DNA from 3 places in the Thermosipho affectus genome. Region 1 is predicted to be linked to each of the others. Evidence: riboswitches for the same ligand, from Rfam matches in the RefSeq annotation. Region 1 holds a riboswitch; each other region holds the start of a gene.
What was found. A riboswitch is a leader RNA that binds a small molecule or an ion and turns the genes downstream of it on or off. The one in region 1 is predicted to bind cobalamin.
Positions count from the first base shown of each region.

Region 2: another riboswitch for cobalamin. It lies ahead of XJ44_RS01315 (ABC transporter substrate-binding protein); the one in region 1 lies ahead of XJ44_RS05070 (bifunctional adenosylcobinamide kinase/adenosylcobinamide-phosphate guanylyltransferase).
Region 3: another riboswitch for cobalamin. It lies ahead of XJ44_RS00900 (succinate--CoA ligase subunit beta); the one in region 1 lies ahead of XJ44_RS05070 (bifunctional adenosylcobinamide kinase/adenosylcobinamide-phosphate guanylyltransferase).

Region 1 covers NZ_LBFC01000018.1:154,423-162,058, forward strand. Annotated here, with positions in the region: gene XJ44_RS05050 (sodium:proton antiporter) at 1-103, shown strand, start outside; gene XJ44_RS05055 (isoamylase) at 170-889, shown strand; gene XJ44_RS05060 (GGDEF domain-containing protein) at 901-2,376, opposite strand; tRNA gene XJ44_RS05065 (tRNA-Pro) at 2,451-2,527, shown strand; cobalamin riboswitch at 2,554-2,718, shown strand; gene XJ44_RS05070 (bifunctional adenosylcobinamide kinase/adenosylcobinamide-phosphate guanylyltransferase) at 2,773-3,270, shown strand; gene cbiR (cobamide remodeling phosphodiesterase CbiR) at 3,267-3,884, shown strand; gene XJ44_RS05080 (adenosylcobinamide-GDP ribazoletransferase) at 3,874-4,566, shown strand; gene XJ44_RS05085 (cobyric acid synthase) at 4,575-5,954, shown strand; gene cbiB (adenosylcobinamide-phosphate synthase CbiB) at 5,938-6,774, shown strand; gene XJ44_RS05095 (aminotransferase class I/II-fold pyridoxal phosphate-dependent enzyme) at 6,723-7,636, shown strand, end outside.
Region 2 covers NZ_LBFC01000005.1:21,322-28,957, reverse strand. Annotated here, with positions in the region: gene XJ44_RS01325 (HAD-IIA family hydrolase) at 1-514, opposite strand, end outside; gene XJ44_RS01320 (FecCD family ABC transporter permease) at 540-1,517, opposite strand; gene XJ44_RS01315 (ABC transporter substrate-binding protein) at 1,514-2,395, opposite strand; cobalamin riboswitch at 2,454-2,645, opposite strand; gene XJ44_RS01310 (1-deoxy-D-xylulose-5-phosphate reductoisomerase) at 2,637-3,689, opposite strand; gene XJ44_RS01305 (thiamine diphosphokinase) at 3,668-4,279, opposite strand; gene XJ44_RS01300 (ABC transporter ATP-binding protein) at 4,336-5,013, shown strand; gene recG (ATP-dependent DNA helicase RecG) at 5,016-7,337, shown strand; gene XJ44_RS01290 (radical SAM protein) at 7,348-7,636, shown strand, end outside.
Region 3 covers NZ_LBFC01000003.1:50,532-58,167, forward strand. Annotated here, with positions in the region: gene XJ44_RS00870 (methyl-accepting chemotaxis protein) at 1-588, opposite strand, end outside; gene XJ44_RS00875 (oxygen-binding di-iron domain-containing protein) at 566-1,330, opposite strand; gene XJ44_RS00880 (queuosine precursor transporter) at 1,498-2,130, shown strand; gene XJ44_RS00885 (alkaline phosphatase) at 2,169-3,425, opposite strand; gene XJ44_RS00890 (SHOCT domain-containing protein) at 3,603-3,866, shown strand; cobalamin riboswitch at 4,426-4,602, shown strand; gene XJ44_RS00900 (succinate--CoA ligase subunit beta) at 4,658-5,674, shown strand; gene XJ44_RS00905 (succinate--CoA ligase subunit alpha) at 5,671-6,510, shown strand; gene XJ44_RS00910 (aspartate-alanine antiporter-like transporter) at 6,515-7,636, shown strand.

The DNA of each region.
Region 1 (7,636 bases):
TATAGTTATTGGGTTTGCCACAATTTCACTGCTTCTTTCAATTACCATGATTGTTGTGGAGAAGAAAAGAAAAAAGGATTTAAATGAAATTGAAAAAGAGTAATGTGGATAACACGTTACTTTTTGTGTATAATTTAAAGTGGAATTATTTCCAAAGGAGGTAGGATTTATGAAAAAATTTATATGTATTCTTTTGATTTTTTCCGTTTTGAATTTTTCAGCAGTTTTAGTTAAAGATGATAAGGTTGTATTTACTTTTAAAGAGGCGGTAGATGCAAAAGTTGTATACCTTGCAGGAACTTTTAATAATTGGTCTTCAAGTTCCATTGCAATGGAAAAAGAGGAGGGTGTATGGAAGATTTCTTTAAAATTAGAGCCCGGTACGTATCAGTATAAATATGTAATTGATGGAAAGAATTGGAAGGAAGACCCAGAAGCACCGGGATATGTAGATGATGGATTTGGAGGGAAAAATGGTATTTTTACTTTAGTTGAAAAAGATGGGAAATTAGTGGTTTTAAAAGGCGAGGAAAAGAAAGAGAATAAAAAAGAGGTAAACAAGAATTTTGATCCAAAAAAGATGTTTGTAGATGATGAAGGATATGTTGTGATACGTTTTGAGCATAAAGGTGCAGATTATGTAACGATAGCGGGTAATTTTAATAAGTGGAATGCAGAAGAGACCGAATGTTATGAAGTTGACGATGGTGTTTGGGAAGCCGTTTTAGAATTAAGTGAGGGAGATTATCAGTATAAATTTGTGGTAAATGGTACAAATTGGGTTACTGATCCCAATGCACCTGCCTTTGTAGATGACGGATTTGGTGGGAAAAATGGATTTTTCCAGGTTTATAAAAAAGATGGAAAATTAACAGTTGGATTAAAATGAAAAAAGCCTCTCTATTGAGAGGCTTTTTTTTCACTTTTCATTTTATACATGAGATCATCTGCGGTTCTTATTGATTGTTTAAGGGAACCTTCAATATTTGTTATTCCCCACGAAAAAGTTGGAGAAAGCTCCGAGGATTTGTTAAATTCATTGTGAATTTTTTTGATGAGTTTTTCTGCTTCTTTTTTTGTGGAATTTTTTAAGATAATTAAAAATTCATCTCCCCCCATACGTACAAATATATCCGAAGATTTTAAGTTGCTTTTAATTATACTTGAAAGTTTTTTTAGTATTTCATCCCCTTTGTCATGCCCATATGTATCATTTATATATTTAAATTTGTTGAGATCTATAAATATCAATATATCGTTTTTTTCTAGTTTTATATTTCCTAAAAAACCCCTATTACATGCTCCTGTTAGGGGATCAATCAGACTTCTTGCATATATTACATTTAATTCGTGAATCTTTTCTTTGTATTCTAGTATAATACTTGAGGCAAAGCTTAAAAATAACGATATAATTCCAAATGGTGAAAGCATTCTGAACGGAAGATTAAAGAAAAGTACTATACTATCAAATATAATTGTTATTGCAAAAAGGCTTGCGAACGTTACGTTTTGCGAGACATATGACTTTACGATTTTGTACAAGATAAATATACCATTGAGTATTAATATAGGGGATATGAAAATCGTAAGAGTTTTTAATTGTTGAGGTGTGACTGTAAAGAGTGGTAATATACTTGCCAGAATATTTAAGTACGAGAATCTTTTTGTATTTTTTTGTATTGTTGAAAAATTATATAAATCGATCCCGCGTATTAAAAACGTAAATGAGAGATAAGCACAGGAAATAAATAATTTCCTAAGTGGATAGAAAAAGTGTTCGAAGCTAATAACATCCAATAACCATATAATTGCCAAAAAACTAGAAAACGCAAAATATTTATACGCTTTTTGTCTAGTTATTCCGGTGTTTTTCGAAAGTAAATACAAAAGAAAACCCAATGTTGAAATAAGACCAATTGAAATATTTAAAAAGTTGTCGGTTAGGAACTTCAAAATAGAATATTTCCATATTTCTGATTCGTTTATAAAAAAGAACTTTCCAAGACCTATTGAATAAACTCCTGAAATTTCCAAAGTAAGAACATCTACACCCTTTGGTATAGGTATCAAAAATGGAGTATACCACGTACGTCCAGATTTTCCAAGACCAAATGTAAATATTGGAAAATTGTTGTTTTTAATGGAAAAAGAAGAACCTTCTATGAATGGAAAAAATACGTATTTTGAATTTTTAGGTACGGGTATTTGAAAGGATATAGTTTTAAAGGCCTTTAGTATAATAACTTTTGGTAAAGTTGTATTATTTATTCTAGAAATTTCAATGCCTTTTGGATTGCCAAGAGAATAAAATATATAAAACAAGATTAAAAAGATAAAAAGAGTATATAGAAAGTACTTTAAATAAAATTTAATCATTTAAATCCCTCCAAAAGTATTTTAGCATAATTTGACACATTTTTTTAGATGTAATATAATATAAGGTAGAATAACGGGGTGTAGCGCAGTTGGCTAGCGCGCTTGCATGGGGCGCAAGAGGTCGCTGGTTCAAGTCCAGTCACCCCGACCAGTTGGCCGGTTTTACCGGCCATTTTTTAAATATTCAATACTGCAGGTTAAGGGAATTCGGTGAAAATCCGAAGCTGCCCAGCAACCGTAACCGGGAACGAAATCTGCAAATGCCACTGGGTAAAACCTGGGAAGGTGCAGAGAGTAGGATGATCCGGGAGCCGGGAGACCTACCTGTAGTAAATGATATTTCCCAATTGCTAGGGCAATGTGGGAAAAGTTTGTTTTATTTTGGGGGGATAAAGGGTGGTTATTTTAGTAACTGGTGGGGTTAAATCTGGAAAAAGTAGTTTTGCGCTTGAACTCTCAAGACGTTACAAGAAAAAAGCATTTATTGCAACAGGAGTTCCTTTTGATGAAGAAATGAGAAATAGGATAAACCGTCATAAAAGCGAAAGAAAAGGCTTTGACACCTTTGAAGAACCTGTTGAAGTAGATAAAGTAATTGAAAGTTTAAATGGAAAATATGAATTTGCTATTTTGGATTGTATTACCACGTATCTTGGAAATCTTTACTATTACAAGAAAGATATAGAAAATTATTTAGAAAAATTTTTAAAAAGTATTAAAAAAGTTGATTATACATTGGTTTGTGTTACGAATGAAGTGGGGTGGGGAATAATTCCAGAAAACAAACAAGTAAGAGAATATGTAGAAAGACTAGGACTTTTAAATAAAGATATTGTAAAGATAGCACAAAAAGTCTATTTGATGGTATCGGGGATAGGGGTGGAATTAAAGTGAAGTTAGGAACTACTTCTTGGCTTTTTCCAGGCACTTATCTTGAAAATGTAAAAGTTATAGCAGATAAGGTGGATTTTGTGGAATTTTTGGTGTTTAGCTGGGATACAAATACAAAGAATATTTTTTTGAACGAAATAGAAGATTTAAAGGAAATAGCAGAAGAATTTAATCTTGAGTATAACGTTCACTTACCAACAGATTGTATTTTTAACGTTGAAAAAGCCTTTTGTTTTTTTGAAAATAGTAGATTGGAAATTTCAAATTACATCGTACATCCGTTAGATGGTATAGAGGTGTTTTTAAAAAAATCTGAGAAGATATTAGTTGAAAATTTGAAAGAAGATATTTTTTTACACGATAGGACAGTTTTTGACATAGGACATCATTTGCTTGGGACAAAGGTTACGGAGAATTTTTTAAAAAATTCAATAGAATACCATGTCATGGGTGTTTCAAATGGGAAAGACCATCTTAAATTGGACAAAGATACTTTGGAAGTAGTAAAGAAAAAGTTGAAATATTCACCAAATTTAGAGTATGTGTGTTTTGAAGTATTTGACTTAAGAGATTTTTTGCATTCACTAACTCTTTGGAGGGATAGTTTTGATTTATGATTTTTTACTTTCGTTGGCGTTTATATCTAGGATTCCAATTAAAGTTAGATATTCTGAAAGAAGGATGAAAAACATTCCCGGGTATTTCCCACTTGTGGGATATATTCCCGGGATTATTTTTTTCTTAGGGGGTTATTTTGAAAATTTTTTTGTTAAAATAATTTTCTTAATTTTGGGATATTATTTTTTTGATCTCTTTCATTTTGATGGATTTTTGGATACAATAGATGGCTTTTTGAATCAATCAAATAAGGAGAAACGACTTGAAATAATGTCTAAAGGAGACGTTGGGGCTTTTGCCGTGTTTTTTGGGGCATTGTATATTGTTATATTTTGGAATCTGTATTTTACACTTTCACCAACTTTCTTTTTTTACTCTTCGGTGTTTGGAAGGTATGCTATGGTTTCGTTGATGGCTTTTTCAAAACCTGCCAAAGAAAAAGGACTTGGTGCTATATTTTATCCATTTGAAAGGAAAAATTTAATTTATTCAACCGTGTTTTTAATGCCTTTATTGTTTATCATAAAATACTTTGTCGTGTCGTTTTTTATTACTTTTTTATTTTCCTATTTTATGAGCATTATATCTAAAAAAAAGATAGGTGGTATTACAGGGGATGTTTTGGGGGCAACTTGTATTATAACAAGTGAGTTACTCTTAGTGATTTTGGGGGTGATATAGTGGTATTAATGATCCAGGGGACTGCTTCAAACGTTGGAAAGTCTATTATTTCCACAGCTTTATGTAGATATTTTACAAAAAAAGGTTTAGATGTAGTGCCGTTTAAGGCGCAAAATATATCCTTAAACAGTGTGGTAAGTAAAGAAGAAGGAGAGATGGCAGTTGCTCAATATGTCCAAGCAGTTGCTTGTAATAAAAAGCCTAGTGTATTAATGAATCCCATACTTTTAAAGCCAGATGTAGATGGTGTTCAATTAGTAGTAAATGGAAAGCCAATAAAAAATGTGGAAAGTAAAAAGTATATGTATTCAGATAAAGAATGGATTTTAGATCAAGCATTAAAAGCATTGTACAAGTTGTTGGAAAAACATGAGTTGGTAATAATTGAAGGTTCTGGAAGTGCAGCTGAAATAAATATAAAGGATATTTCAAATATGGCGATTGCAAAGGCGGTAAATGCACCGGTGATTTTGATATCTAATATTGAAATGGGTGGGGCGTTTGCACAGATAGCAGGTGCTATGGTGTTATTTGGTAAGTTTGAAAAAAGCATTGTTAAGGGCTTTATTTTTAACAAGTTTAGAGGGGATAAATCTGTTCTTGGGGACTCTCCCAAAAAATTTGGTGAAAGGTTTAATTTAAAATATTTTGGAACAGTGGAATACTTTAAACACTATCTTCCTGAAGAAGACCTGTTTTTTGAAAAAGAGGGAATTGGTGATTTAAAAGTGGATATTTTAAAACTTCCTCATATTTCAAATTCTTTTGAATTTGAACCTTTATTTTTAAATACAAATGCAAAATTTGTTGAAAACATTCGTGAAGATGTGGATTTAGTTATAATTCCCGGAACAAAGTCAACTATCTTTGATTTAGAATGGATAAAACAAAGGAAAGATCAAATAAATGGAGCACTTTTAAATGGAGCCTTTTTACTTGGAATATGTGGTGGATATCAGATGTTGGGAAAAAAGATTGTATACAATGGTAAATGCTATGAGGGATTGGGATACTTAAACTTAAAAACAATTTTCTTAGAGACAAAAATTTTGAGGAATATAGTTGCAAAGGAAATGCTTTTTAATACGGATATAGAGGGTTTTGAAATTCACCATGGAAGAACAATATCGCATGAGAGTCCTTTTTTGTTATACGATAACGGAAAATTAGATGGAGCTATTAAGGGAAGGATATTTGGAGGCTATACACATAATTTGTTTAAAAATAAAGAATTTTTGAAAAAGTTTTTAAATTACATTAGAAAAAATAGAGGGTATAATACAAAAGATTTGTCATTGTTTACGCTTGAAGAAGAAATAGATAGGGTAAGTGATTACATAATAGGGCAGATAGATATAAAGGAGATAGAAAATGTTATTGGTCTTTAGTTTGTTGGTGGATTTAGTTTTGGGTGAGTTTCCAAGTATTATTCATCCAGTTATTTACATGGGGTTTTTAGGAAAAAGAGTAGAAAAGATGAAAAATTTTAGATTTTTTTGGGGAATGTTTTCTTTATTATTAGAGCTATTTTTTTGGTTTTTTGTTTGTAGATTAACTATGAAAGTTAGTGAATTTTTTGGTATATATTTTCTTTCGTCGACTTTTTCTATAAAGGCTTTGTATAGACATGTGGAACGGTGTAAAACAGACGATGAGAAGGTTTTAAAAAGACACGTATCTTTTATTGTCAGTAGAGATGTTTCAATGCTTAACAAAAATCAGCTGTACTCTGCTGCACTTGAAAGTCTTTCTGAAAATATTTCAGATAGTATAGTAGCACCGTTATTTTATTATTTGCTCTTTGGTGTTTGTGGTGCACTGATTTATAGGGTAGTTAATACGTATGATGCACTTTTTGGATATAGAACAAAAAGATACGAATGGTTTGGAAAATTTGCTGCAAGATGCGATGATATCTTGAACTTTATACCAGCAAGATTAACAGCCCTTCTTATTGTTCCATTTAATTTTAAATCTATTTTATATCTAAAAAAATACAGAAAAATAAAAATAAATGCAATGTATCCCATGGCGGCTTTTGCTGGTGTGTTAAATTTGGGATTTGAAAAGGTGGGAGTTTACAAACTTGAAGGAAAAAAAGTGGAGAGAGAAGATATAGATAGAGGATTAAAGTTGTATAAAAAGGTGGTATTTGTATGGATAATTTTAATAATGGTCATGGAGGTATTAAAGAAAAAGATATATTAGATTTTTCAATTTCTGTTAATCCTTTGAGGTTAAGTTGGATAGAAAAACTTCCGTTTGAAAACCTTTTTAGATATACATATATACAATGGATTGAAGAAAAGTTTTATAAACATTTTAATGGAGTTGTTGTGGCTGGTGCAACTGAAGCATTTCACATAGTTGGATATCATATTTTGAATGATGCGTATGTAATAATACCACGTCCAAACTATCTAGATTATTTTAAAGTTGCAAAATTTTCATCAAAATATATAGATAGTCCTTGGTATTTTGTAAAAAAGAAGTTTGATTTAAATATTTTGGAGGAAAGTATAAAATGTGGAAAAAGAAAAAACAAAAAAGTTGCGGTGTTTTTAGGGAACCCAAACAATCCTACAGGTATTTATCAAGATCTGCATGAATTGATTAAATTAAATGAAGATGTGATTTTTATTATCGATGAAGCATTTATTGATTTTGTTGGAAAATGCGTGGATATAGATTATGAAAATGTTGTAAGAATAAGGACTTTTACAAAGTTTTTTGGAATACCAGGTATTAGGGTAGGATATGTGATTTCTAAAAAATTCGAGAACATTTTCAAAAGGTATAGGATGGAGTGGGGAGTAGGTGGAATGGGATATACCTTTTTGGAAAAATTGTTGGATAATTTAAAAGGTTTGAAGGATTTTACTTTAAAAACACATGAGTTTATAGTTGCTCAAAAAAAACTTTTTGAAGATTTTATATACGTTAAATCAGATGCAAATTATTTTTTGATTGATGTGAAAAATGTAGGGAAATTTTTAAATTTTTCACTTGAAAATAAAGTTTATGTTAGAGATGCAAGAAACTTTGGATTAAATTTGGTACGTGTTGGAAT
Region 2 (7,636 bases), on a different contig from region 1:
CTGGTATTGGGCCAATGCTTGATGGACAGTTTAAGTCTGGGTTTGTTAATACAAAGAGTTTACCTTTAGAGACGTAGGAAGAAGCTTTAGCAAGTTTTTCATAATTAAGTGTGTTATCAAAAGTTACAATTACGACTTCAGGTTCTGAAGTTTCCACGATTGTATGTCCTACTTTTTTAAAAATATTTTTTATTTCATTATTTCCGACAATGAAAACCTTTTTAGGACCAAATTTATCAAAAAGATATTCTGCCGTTTCAATACCTGCTGTGAAAATTTGATTTTCTGTTATAGATAGTCCATTTTTTGAAAATTCTTTTAGATAAGACTCTGTAGATTTGTTTGAGTTATTTGTTAAAAAGACAAAATTTTTATTTAGTTTTTTTGTTTTTTCTGCAAAAGATATTGAGCCTGGTAATAAATTTCCACTAAGTGAAAATGTACCGTCGATATCTAAAACAAATAACTTTACCTTTTTTAGTTTTTCTAAGGCATTTTTTGACATTAATTTCATGTAATCACCTCAATAGAATTATACATTATTTTTTAGTTTTTAAAAGGATAAACATAAGTGGTGCACCAATAAAAGAAGTGATAACACCTATTGGAATCTCAATAGGTGAGGCAATTGTTCTAGCGATTGTATCTGAAATAGAGAGGAATATTCCACCAAGTAATGCACTACCCATTAAGCTGTATTTATGTTTGGGACCTGTTAAAATCCTTGCAGCATGAGGGATTATCAATCCTACAAAACCTATAATTCCAGTTTTTGATACTATGACAGAAATTGAAAAAGAACCTAGTAGATAAAAAAACCACTTGATTTTTTCAGTTTCAACACCAAGAAGTTTTGCTTCTTCCTCACCTAATGCTATAGCATCTAATTCTTTATTTTTTATATATCCAGATAAAAAAAGAATAATTAGTGCAGAAAATGGAAGGATAAGATCATCCAATGTTATCCCTGAAAGACTTCCAAACAACCAAATATGGGCACTTGTAAGAGTTTTTCTCGATAGACTAATTAACAATATAGTAGCGGAAGAAAATATTGTACTTATTAAAACACCGGATAAAATAAGATGCGTTATAGGGATTATATTTTTTCTTTTTGCAAGGAGGATGGCAAGAAGTGAGGCTATTATGGAAAATAAAAAAGAGAAAAAGTTTACACTGAATATTTTGTTGAGTGAAACTGCAGCGTATATTGCAAGTACTGCGCCAAATCCTGCGCCAGAAGATGTACCAATAAGGTATGGATCAACTAATGGATTTTTCATTATTGTTTGAAAAATATTTCCTACTAAAGCTAATATTGAACCAGAAATTATTCCCATTAAAATTCTGGGGAATCTTACATTCCATATTAAAAATTTAATTCTTTCATTTGGAGCATTGAATATATAAGAAACTGGTAATTTGACACTACCTATTGAAAGATTTAAGAATAAAATTAAAAGAAAGAAAACTGGAAGGATAATCCTCCCAGTTTTAGGATTAAGAAATTTTTTCATTTATTTCCTCCGTAAAAGAAATTATAGAATATATCAAGGTATTTTACTATATTGGGTGAGATTGAGCTAATATCATTTCCATCAATAATTAATACTTTGTCATTTTTAACGGCTTTTAAAGATGAAAAGAGTTTATTTCCCTTTATCTTTTCTTTTATTTGATTTGGATCACCATATCCTGCTATTATTATTACATCTGGGTTGTTTATAGTTAAGAATTCCCAATTTACAGAGAACCAACCGTTATTTCCTGTGTATGGTGCACAGATATTTACTCCACCAGCAATAGTAATGAGTTCGTTTATGTAGGAGCCCGTTCCTGCAGTCCATAAATCTTTTGTTTCATCGTTGGGTACTGTAATTGTAAAGAATACTTTTGGTCTTTCATTAAGTGGAATTTTTGCAGTTTTTGTACCATAATCTTTCAATTTTGATAAAATTTCATCTTTTATCATTTTTGCTTCTTTTTCCTTGCCAAACACACTTCCAAGTAACATTACGTCTCTTGCTACATCATTTAAGGAAACGGGATTAAGTACCAATGTTTTTATTCCAAATTTTTCTAATTTTTCAACTTCTGGAAGTTGAAACCCGCCAAAGATAATCACAACATCTGGGTTTAAAGACAAAATTTTTTCAATGTTTAAAGGTACCATATTTCCAATCTTTTCTGCGTTAAAGCTATCCCAATCTGTAACTCCGACTATTTTTTTGTCTAATCCAAGTTTTAATAAAAATTTAGTTGAACTTGGTGCTGCAGAAACGACTTTTTCAGGCGTTTTTTCAAAGACAACCAGTCTTCCTGCATCATCTACAATAGAAATTGAAAATGCAATAAAGCTAAGAACAACTAAAAACAAAACCCCTAGTTTTTTCATATCTTCACCTCCTGGTTATATTTAAAAGAAATCGACCACCTTTAGGGACCGTAAAGGTGGCTTTCTCCTTCTAAAAAAAGGTATCCCGACTCCCGGTTCATCCTACTTTCAGCGCCTTCCCAGGTTTTCCCCAGTGGCATTTGTACTGATTTCGTCCCCGGTTACGGTGGCGTCCCCGTGCCGGATTTCCACCGGCTTCCCTTTTTTTAGAAGAAATGTATTTCACGTAAATTATAACACATCAAAAATTATTTGCAATTTGCCTTGCAAGTTTATCTACTTCAAAAACATCTTCTAAATCCCTTATTTTGCCATTTATTTTTTCACAGGTGTCTATAACTATCTTTGAGATATTGTGAAACTTTATTTTACTTTCCAAAAACATATTTACTGCAACTTCATCTGCTGCGTTAAATGCTACTCTTTTTGCAAGATCTTTAATAATTTTTTTACCATAAAAAAAAGCGGGGTATTTTTCTTCACTTACCTCTGTAAAAATAAAATTTTCCCCTTTAAACTCTGGCCAATTTAGGTTTATATACATTCTCTTTGGATAAGTCAGTGCATATGAAATTGGTATTTTCATATCAGGGAATCCAAAGTGTATTTTTACTGTACCGTCTTTCAAGAAAACTGCACCATGAACTGTGCCCGTGGGGTGTATTAATACATCTATTGTGTCTAATTCAAATAATTCATATGCTTCAATTACTTCAAAGGCTTTATTTATCATAGTTGATGAGTCGACTGTTATTTTTTGTCCCATATTCCATACAGGGTGTTTTAATATTTCTTTTGGAGTGAGGTTTTCTATGTTATCATATTCTCTTATTGCGCCACCTGATGCGGTTATTAATATTTTTTCTACGTTTTCATCAAAAATCTGAAAGATGGCAGAATGCTCGCTATCAACTGGTATTAATTCTACATCTTTACAAGCTTTTTTTAACAATGGTCCTGCACAAACTAAGGCCTCTTTTGTGGCAAGGGCAAGTCTTTTTGTGAATTTAATTGCTTGGAATGTGGATATAACACCATTAAACCCAGGAATTGCCGCAACAACTATATCTGGGGTTGTTTTTTCCAAAAGTTCCTCTATGGAAGAGACATTTGATAATACTTGTGAGTAATAAAAATTTACATTGTATTCTTTTACAATTTTTTCCCCAAGTTTTTTATTTTGCCCAAATACAACTCCAGTTACCTTATATCCTTTTAGTTTTTTTATTACGTCTAATGTTTGAATGCCAATTGAACCTGTAGCACCTAGAATCACAACGGTTTTTTCAACCATCTAAAATAAATCACCTCTCCTTCAAAAACTTGTACTTTTATATTTTTAGAATTAGTTTCATTACTAATTCCAATGGGATTTTTTATGTTCATTTCCCCGTCAAATGTGTATTTGAAACCATCTAGTTTGAATTTTGCATTACAAATTGGAATAAAAGACCAGATTTCTCCTATTTTCACATTTTTTTCAAATGTATTTTTGATAATGGAACATTCTAATTTTTCAGATCTTAACAAAATTTTTGTGTCAAATTTTTTCATCAATCCAAATAAAGCAAGTATCATATCAAGTCTTTCTCCAAAAAAATTTAATATTTCGATTTCGTCGTATCCATTTTCAAATGCGTATTTAATTGCTATTTCACAGTCCGTTTCATCTTTTTCTTTCGGGTATTCAATGATTTCAACGTTATTTTTTTTGAAATATTCCAAAGTATCATTATCCAAAGAATCTAAGTCTCCTATAATGACATTTGGAAGAATACCCCTTTCCTTTAAAACTTTTGCTCCTCCATCTGCTGCAATTATTATGTCCGAGTTAATGTACAATGTTTCTTTTGCGTTTCCATTTAATATTATTGTTGCTTTCACGTTATCCCTCCCATGTTATAATATTACATGAGAAATTATAACATGGAGTGAAGAAAATGATTGTTAAAGCAAAAAAATTAACAAAATTATATGGAAAAAATGAAAAAATAGAAGCCTTAAAGGGTGTAGATTTGGAGATAGAAGAAGGAGAAATAGTTGCGGTTTTAGGGCCTTCTGGATGTGGAAAAACTACACTTTTAAATTGTCTTTCAGGGCTTGATGAACCTACCTCAGGAAGTATAAAAGTTCTTGGAAAAGATCTTGTGAAAATGAAAGAAGATGAGAAAACTATTTTTCGTTCCAAATATATGGGATTTATATTCCAATTTTTTAATTTAATTCCAGTATTAAATGCGGTTGAAAACGTTGAGCTTCCACTTTTGATCTCAAAAAAATTTGGTATACGGGAGATAAGAAAAAAAGCGCTTGAGTGGCTTGAAAGATTGCATATTAGCCACAGGGCATATGCATATCCTAATGAGATGTCTGGTGGCGAGCAACAGAGGATTGCAATTGCACGTGCACTGATAAATAATCCCAAAATAGTGTGGGCAGATGAGCCTACAGGGGCGTTAGATACAAAGAACAGTGAAGAAATTATGGAAATCATATTGGATATGAATAGACAGTTAGGTACAACTTTTGTTATAGTAACTCACGATCCAAACGTTGCCAAAAAAGCTCATAGGATAATTAGGATGGATAGTGGAAAGATAGTATCAACAGGAGGGTAAAATTGTATATTCCATTTTTAATCGAGGAATTTTTGGATTATGTGGAAAATATAAAAGATTTTGGAGAATTAATTGAGTTTTTTGAAGAAAACATGAAAAAAATAGATGATCCTCTTGTGAGTATTCCTGAAGTTTCAAATAAACTTCAGGATTTTTATGATTATATAATTGCTATGAAAAAATTGCCAAAAGAGCGAATAGAAAAACGCATGAGTTATATTCCGGGTATGGTAAAAAGATTTAGGAAAATGTATTTGGTATATAAGGTGGAAAAGTTTGAAAATTTAAAATCACTTAAAATGTCTGTGAAATATTTAAAAGGTGTAGGTCCAAAGAGGGCTGAAAAATTGAAAAAATTGGGAATAAATACGGTGGAAGATTTGCTAAATTACTTTCCACGTGATTATGAAGATAGAAGAAAAATAATTCCACTTTCCATAATTAAAGAAGATGAAAAAATAGTTACTACCGGGGTTTTAACTTCAGTTGAAAAAATAAAAAAAAGTGGTGTTTCAATAGTTAGTGCTGTTTTGGCAGATGGAATGTATCAAATTCTTTTAAAATGGTTTAATCAAGATTTTATGGAAAATATCTTAAAGACTTTTTTGCGCAAAAAAGTGTTTGTCTTTGGAACTGTAAAAAAGGGCTTTTACGGTGCTCTTGAAATACACAATCCAGAAATTGAGATGGTAAAAAGTTCAAAAAGGGAAATTATTCCTATTTATTCGCTTACCGAAGGGATAAAGCAACATGTCATTCGAAAGGTTGTTAAAGAAAACCTTTATAACATTTATAATTATAAAGAAGTTATACCTGAAGATATAAGGAAAAAAAGGGAGTTATTGGATATATATCAAGCATATACAGGTATGCACATTCCAAGGAGTGTATACCATCAAAAAATGGCACGATTTAGACTGGCATACGAAGAGTTGTTGTATTTACAGATTGCTTTTTTATTAACAAAAAAGGAAAGTGAATTTGTTGGAGGAATCTCGAAGAATTTTGACGGAATTTACTCTTCAAAATTATTAGAAGAACTCCCATTTAAATTAACCAATGCGCAATTAAAAGCGTATAAAGAGATACAAGAGGATTTGAAATCTAATAAACCTATGAATAGATTGTTGCAGGGAGATGTAGGTTCTGGAAAAACTATAGTTTCAGAGCTTGCAATTTTGGATAACCATGAAGCAGGGTTTCAATCTGCGGTAATGGTGCCAACATCGATTTTAGCTATACAAAATTACAAAAAGATATATGACCATCTATCAAGATTTAAAATAAAAGTAGCATTGCTTTTAGGAGCAACTTCTAGTTCTGAAAAAAATAGAATAAAACAAATGTTAAAAGATGGAGATATAGATGTAATAGTTGGAACACATGCACTTATACAAGAGGATGTACATTTTAAAAATCTAGGATTAGTGGTAATTGATGAGCAACATAGATTTGGTGTAAGACAAAGAAAAGAACTTATTACCAAAGGAAAATTGGTGGATACGTTAGTTATGACTGCAACGCCTATTCCAAGAACCCTTTCCCTTTCTGTTTATGGAGATTTAGATGTATCTATAATTGATGAAATGCCAAAAGGAAGAAAACCTATAAAGACATTTGTGGTTCATCAAACAAAAATAGAAGATGTGTATAAATTTGTTGTGCAAGAAATTGAAAATGGTGGACAGGCGTATATAGTATATCCTTTAATCGATGAATCGGAAAAGCTTTCCGTAAAAGCAGCGGTTACTATGTATGAAAAATTAAAGGATGAAATCTTTAAGAATATTCCTATTGCATTGATTCATGGTAAAATGAGTGATTTTGAAAAAGATGAGACGATGTATAGATTTTTAAAAGGTGAGATAAAAATCCTTGTTTCGACAAGTGTTATTGAAGTAGGAATAGATGTACCTCAAGCTACTGTGATTGTAATTGAAAACGCAGAAAGGTTTGGACTTGCGCAACTTCACCAACTTCGAGGAAGAGTGGGAAGGGGAGATAAACAATCTTATTGTTTTCTTACTGTGGGAAATGTTTCAAGAGAAACTTTGGAAAGGTTGAACTTTTTCGCATCGACAAACAATGGTTTTAAAATTTCTGAATATGATTTAAAATTAAGGGGGCCGGGAGAGTTTTTAGGAGTAAAACAACATGGGCTTCCTGAATTTAAAGTAGCAGATATAGTAAATGATATAGATATTATTGTAAAGGCAAGGGAAGATGCAAAGTATATAGTGGAAAATATGGATGCATACAGAAAATTGATAGAGCATGTAAAGACATTGTATAGGGAAAGAATAGAATTTTTAGATGTTAGTTGAGGTGAATAATATGGTATTGAGAGCATCTTATGGAACACTAGGTCTTTTGGGTCATGTAAAGAAAAAAATTGAGATGGATACAGCCTATTTTATGCTTGATGGTAGGTGTGTTTTTGATTGTGGATTTTGTTCCCATGCAAGAAGTGTGGATGTGGATAATAAGTTTTTATCTAGAGTTGTTTGGAAAAAGGTTTCAAGTGATGATTTAAAAAATATAAATGTAAAGAGAATATGTTTGCAGGTTGTAAGTTATAGAGGATATAGAAGGGATTTAGAAGAAGTTTTAAAAATTTTAAAGG
Region 3 (7,636 bases), on a different contig from region 1:
TATAGAAGTAGATATTTCCGCAATAATTTTTGATATATTATTTGATGCACTTTGAGATTCCTCTGCAAGTTTTTGGATTTCTGAAGCAACCACTGCAAATCCTCTTCCGTATTCTCCGGCCCTTGCTGCTTCAATTGAAGCGTTTAAAGCTAATAAATTTGTTTGTTTTGCAATCTTTTGTATAGCCTTCACCAAATCTCCAACTTTGCTAAATTTTTCAAAAGTTTCCGATGTTTTTTGTATAGTCTCACTAAATTTATTTGAAACTGTATTTACATCTGTTCCAAGATTTTTTAAATCATTATCTATCTTTTTATTTATTTCATAGGCATTTTCTATATTTTTCAATATCTCATTACTTTCCCTTGAAAAATTTCCCAAAAGATTATCAATATCTTTACTCAGCTTTTCAAATCTTTCCGTTATTTTCTCAATTTCCCATTTTATTTCAGAAATCCTTGAAACTAAAACCTCATCTAATTGATCCATAAAGGATAACATTAAATTTTGCACGTAAAAAGCAGAAGAAAGTGTATTCAACGTATCTTTATCTATCTTCATATTATCATCTCCCGTAAAATTCTTCAATTATGTCAACTCCACATTTTAAGTTTTTAAACCAATTTAAAAAATCTCTTGCTGCTTTATCTTTTAACAATGTTCCATGTTGAGGAGCAATTATAGAAATCTCATATTTTGAAACCATATTCACCCATTTACTACACGCCTTGTTTGAACTCATATACCTTTTGTGAAATCCTTCCATGTATTCTAACAATTCACCAAAATTATCCTCAATCATTTGTACTCTTTTATTAAACGGTAAAACAGAAACACCAATATCACCCGAAAAAAGAATTTTCGAAATAGGATCATACACATTAAAATTTCCAGGTGCATGTAAAAAATGGGCTGGAATAAAATCTAATTTATATCCGCTAAAATTCATATTAACATTGCCTTTATCTTTAATTCCAACAACTCTTCTTTTATCATACACACCAAAATGTGGTAAAAATCTCACCCAAAGTTCAGATATATATATTTTTGCATTAGTAGCTATAGAAAGCCACATTGTAACACCAGAAGATACATCGGGATCCTGGTGAGAATAAAAAATACCTTCTATATTCTTCGGAGATATTATCTCTGAGACATTTGCAAGTACTCTCGGAAAGACATGCGCACCACCTGGATCAAGCAAAAAACCTTTATTTCCATGGACGATTAAATACTGATTTGTAGGTACTAAACCACCTTCTTCTGTTTCTTCCCAGCCAAGTAAATAATATTTATGTTCACCGTCATCGTACAAACACAAATTTTTCATATTTGCACCTCCTTCTACCGCTTTATATTATATTATACCAGATATCTAAAACTACCAATTAAGATACTCTTACAATTTTAACAGATTTTACAATATTTTTACTTGAAAAAAAGGCAATTACATTATAGAATTAAATGCTAAAAATTTGAGATAAAAGGAGGAAAAAGATGGAAAAATACTATGAAAAACTCATTACACTTTCTGGGATTTTTACCGCCGTTATTATAATCTCAAACATTATTGCAGGTAAATTAGTTAATATAGGTCCTTTTGTTATCACTTTATCTGTATTAATATATCCTCTAAGTTTTGGAATATCAAACATAGTATTTGAGATATATGGAGAAAAAATCGCAAAAAAAGTTATCAAGATTGGATTTATATCATCTTTAATATTGGTTATTTATTCTTATATTGTAATTCTTTATCCACCTGCAAGTATTTTTAACAAAAACAACGCTTATGTAGCTGTGTTTAATTCTACTCCGAGAATAATTCTTGCTAGTTTTTTTGCTTATCTTTCCGCACAATATACAAACGTTTGGGCATTTAACTTGCCCAAAAGGTTATTTAAAATAAACAACGTAATATTTAGAAATACATTTTCAATGGTTATAACTCAACTAGTTGACTCTATAGTATTTGTTTTAGTCTCTTTCTTATGGACTTATGATCTAAATGTATTAATGAACATGGTAATATCCCAATATATCGTAAAGTTAATACTCTCGAGTCTAAATAGCCCAATAATAAACATAAGTATTCAAAGATTAAAAAAAGACCTGGCATTTGAAGAATAACCCGCAAAAGTTGCGGGTTATTCTTTTATTTTCTTCATTTAAAACTCACGTGAAAGAGAATATCCAAGTAATCTTGATATTATCCTTGGTATATCCGTGTTGTCCATAAATCCATTGAAATTTTCCGCACCTGGACCAAATGCAAATATTGGAACTGGAGCTGCCGTATGTTTATAAGTAGTCCAACCAACAAAGGCTTTTTCGCTTAATATTCTTCCAAGCAAACTTGTTGCTTTATATGGATTACTTGAATTTTTTGTTCGTTTTAATAATTGAATTTCCTTATCTGAAAGTTCAACGTTGAAATAACGCTTTATAGTTTTCCTAAATTCTTCTTCATTGTTAACATCGTAGTTTTTCATTATCCAGTCTGCTGTCTTTTTATACCCTTTTATTACATCTATATATAATGAATATTCCCCTGTTGAAAGACCTAACCCTCCTGTTTCATGATCACTTGTAATAACAATTAACGTATTTGGATGTGTTTCAAGAAATTTTAATGCCACTTCCACTGCTTTATCAAATTCCACTACTTCTTTCCACACACCATATACATCATTTCCGTGGGCTTCCCAATCAATTTGTGAACCTTCTACCATTAAGAAAAATGGCTTTTCATCTTTGGAAAGTAGGTAAAGTGCCTTTTCGACCATTTCATAAAGCATAGGTTGTTCATCTGTACGCTCACTTGCTGCATTTAAATGACTATCAGAAAAAAGCGCTAATAATTTATCTCCTGTATAATTCGCAAATTCAGATTTACTTTTAATATAGTCAAACCCCTTTTCACTTACTATCTTCTCATCAAAATATTTCCAACCTCCCCCCATCACCACATCTAACTTACTATTTAACAGCTGATTTGCAAGTGTCTTTTCATCTTTTCTAGTTTTTACATGTCCATAAAAAGCACCAGGAGTCGCATGGGTAACTCTACAAGTTACAACTATTCCCGTTTTCATACCATATTTTGAAGCTATTTCAAAAATAGTTGGAACTATTGTTCCATCTGGGAGCATGCCAATCATACCATTATTTGTTTTAAAACCAGTGGCTAGGGCAGTACCTGCAGCTGCAGAATCTGTAACAAGTGAGTTTGCAGAGTATGTCGTAACATAACCAACAAAAGGTGATTTCATAATATTTAATGTTTTTCCTTCAAGAAGACTTGTCAAAACCAGATGATTAATTCCCATTCCATCACCTATGAAGTATATAACATTCTTTACTCCAAAATTGCCAAAAACCACAACCATAAAAAACAAAATTAAAATACTGAAGAACTTTTTCATGATCCTCACCTCCCGATTTTTCATATCAGTAAAGAGTTTTACAAAAAAATATTTACCCTTTTTTTAATTTTATAAAGAAAGTTAAACTCATAAATCTTAAAAAAACTTGAAATTCTAAGTTTTTTTTAAGTTTTAATCTGTATAAATAAAGTAGAAACAAATAGGAGGTGATTTTTGATGTACTGGTATCATAGACCCTTTATTTGGCACAGTGGATGGTTTAGTTGGATAGCCCCAGTTATAGGCTTAATTGTTTTAATCTTTTTTGCATTCTTAATTTACAAATTAATCAAAAACTCTGAAAGACATCCAGATTTTCGCTATGAAAAAAATTTTGAAACATACGATAACAGTCTAAAAATTTTGAACGAAAGACTTGCCAAAGGTGAAATTAGCGAGGAGGAATACAAAAAATTAAAAAACCTTATCCTAAAACACTAACTTTAAAAATCAATAATGAAAATAAAGTGAGGCGTTAGTAAAGCGCCTCATTCTAAATACTTATTATCTCTTGTAATTTTCTTACCCTACGTTTTGGATTCTTGTTTATCTTAACTCATAATTTTTTCTTTAAATATAACAAGTCTTGGATCGATATATATAATTTTTGTAACCTCTAATTTTAAGACATTCCATTTAGACTACATTTTTTCTAAAACTTCATAATTTTTATTTTATCTTTTCCATTCATTATTTTAAAAAACAATAAAGTCTTTTCTGAATATTAAAAATTACTTTCTTTGAAAAATAAAGTAAGCGGAAAGTCCTTTTTATCCAAATGTTTGAAATATAAAAAATCTAAATTTCAATAAATCAAAAGTCTTTTCCTCTTCTCTATCTTCATTTTTATATAAGTCTTTGTATATCTATTTTTAAACATATTACCAAATAATGATATTTTTTGTATTTTTTCCAATTTAAATTCAAAATAATACACGTCTAATCTGATTTTTTTATTTTCAATTTTTAAAACTTGATGATATAATAACATTGAAAATTAAATACAACGTGGAATAAAGGTGCCTATGGCTTAATAGGGAAACTGGTGAAAAACCAGTGCGGCCCCGCCACCGTAACTGGGGACGAAAGCCACAACCAGCCACTGGGGAAACCTGGGAAGGCGTGGTAAGTAGGAAGATCCAGGAGCCGGGAGACCTGCCTTTATTCCAACGTATTTCTCAATCTCGCGGGTAGATTGAGAAAAATTTTTTTGCGAAACGGGAGGTGTGAAAGTGAAAATTCATGAATTTGTAGGAAAAAGGATATTAAAAGAGGGGGGGATCTCTGTTCCTGAAAGTTATCTTATTTCCAATGATAGGGAAATTGAAGTGAAATTTTTACCTGCTGTCCTGAAAAGTCAGGTGCTTGTTGGAGGCAGAATGAAAGCTGGAGGAATTTTATTTGCACAAAACAAAGATGAATTTTTAAAATTCTCAAAAAAACTACTGCACAAAAAAATAATGGGTGAAACACCTTATGGAGTTCTAGTTGAAAAAATGGTAAATATCGAAAAAGAATACTACTTATCTTTATACATCGATAGATATGAAAAAGAAATAAAAATATTATTCTCACACTTTGGCGGAATTGATATAGAAGATAATAAAGATAAAATTGAACGACATAGTTTATCAGATATCCAAAAACTTCCAAAAAAAATCCAACCAATAGTCCAAAAATTACACAAAATAATGAAAGAAAAAGATTTAACTCTTTTGGAAATAAATCCATTAGTAAAAACAAAAGAAGGAAATATAATGGCACTTGATGCCGTATTACACTTAGATGATAATGCGATTTTTAGGCAACAATGGGCAAAAAAATTTGTACATGAAGAATATCCTTTTCATTTTGTAAAACTCGATGGTGATATTGGAGTAATTGGCTGTGGAGCAGGTATAGTAATGGCAACAATGGATGCAATAAGTTTGTATGGAGGTAAACCTGCAAATTTTCTTGATCTTGGTGGAGGTGCAGATACAAAAACTACAATTAAAGCGCTTGAACTTTTAAAATCTCTTTCGTTAAAAAATATTGTCCTAAATATATTTGGTGGAATAACAAAATGCGATGAAATAGCAAAAGCGATTGTAAGTTTCAAAGAAAAAAATGATGATATAAAACTTTTTGTTAGAATTACTGGAACTAACGAAAATGAAGCAAAAAAAATTTTAAAAGAACACAATATTCACTTTTTTGACGATATGTATGAAATGATCAAAAGTGCTGTAAAGGGGGACTTCATATGATAAATGGTACAGAAAGAGTATGTGTACAAGGTATAACTGGAAAGTATGGTAGTTTCCACACAAAAAAAATGTTAAAATACGGCACAAACATAGTATGTGGTGTCTCAAAAAATACAAAGATAAAAGAAATTGAACATGTTCCTGTTCTTCATAACATGTACGATGCTGTTGAAAAATTCAGTTGTGATACGAGTATTGTATTTGTACCGGCAAAATTTGCCAAAGACGCAATATTTGAAGCAATAGATGCGGGAATTAAAAAGATCATAACCATTACAGAACACATTCCACAAATGGATATGCTAGAAATATACAAATACGCAAAATCAAAAAATGTTACCTTTGTAGGTCCAAATTGTCCTGGAATTATTTTACCAGGTGTTTCTAAGATTGGAATAATGCCTGAAAACGCATTTAAACCAGGGGATGTTGCAATAATTTCCAAAAGTGGTACTCTAATGTATGAGATAGCAAACTTTATCTCAAAAAAATCAACAGGAATTAAAATTGGCATAGGATTAGGTGGAGATCCCATAATCGGCACAAGTGTTTACGAAGCACTTTTGTATGTTTCAAAACTTAATCCAAGAAAAATAATAATAATAAGCGAAATTGGTGGTAATGAAGAAATTTTAGACGTGGAAAGATTTCTAAATAAAGGGTACAATTCTAATATACAATTTTTCTTTGCTGGAAGAACAGCTCCAAAGGGAAAAAGAATGGGGCATGCTGGTGCAATTGTCGAAGGTTTAGAAGGTACAATAGAATTTAAAGAAAAAAAATTAGAAAATTTAAACATTCCAGTAGCAAAATACATAGAAAACTTATTGGGGTGATCAAATGCTAAATCCTTATCTTTTATTGTTTTTAAGCATTTTTTTCGGGATGTTGTTGGGAAACATAAAGATCAAAAATTTCAAATTAGGAACTTCTGGAACACTTTTTAGTGGTTTATTTTTTGGCTGGTTATTTCCACATTTTGTTTCTTCAGAAAAATCTTTTCAAAATACTTTTAACATTTTTTTTCAATTTTCTCTTATACTTTTTGTGACATCTATTGGCTTAATAGCATCAAAAGAAATAAAAGAAATATTAAAAAAATACGGCATGAAGTTTCTCATACTCTCACTTACAATAACTTTTTCAGGTTTCTTACTCACTGTTACATTTATTTTAATTCTAAAACTTAATCCATATAACCTAATAGGTGTATTTTCAGGAAGTCTCACAAGCTCACCTGGTCTTGCCACAGCTCTTGAAAGTGTGAATCACACAAGCGAAGTGGTATTTGGATATACAGTTGGTTATATACCAGGCGTACTTGCCGTTATTTTCTCCATATACTTAATACCATCAATCTTCAAAATAAAAATATCACAACAAAAAAAATTACCGGAAAACAAAAAAGAAGCAAAAGAAAAAACGTTCAACTTGTTATCATATTCTTTAGTTATTGCAATAGGAATTATTATAGGTAATATCCCATTAAATCTTGGCTTTTCAACTATAAAGTTGGGAATTACAGGTGGCCTATTAATATCTTCACTTACACTTGGTTCTATAGGAAATATTGGAAAAATAAATTTTTCTTTCAACACCAATCTTCTGAAAAATATTCAGAATCTTGGGCTTGTAATGTTTCTATCATCAATAGGCCTTAAATCAGGATACAAAGTAATTGAAAATTTTAATGGATATAGTTTGATCTTAATGGTTATATCATTAATAATAGCATTATTTTCTATATTCATCGGCTTTTTCCTGGGAAAATACGTATTTAAATTGGATTGGGAAATTTTAGCCGGTGCTATAACTGGTGGTATGACAAGTACTCCAGGACTTGGAGCAGCTCTAGAATCTACAAAAAGTAACCTAGCAGTTGCAGGATACGGTGCAACATATCCTTTCGCCTTATTGGGCATGGTTGTATTTAACAAAATATTAACATTATTAACATTTTAG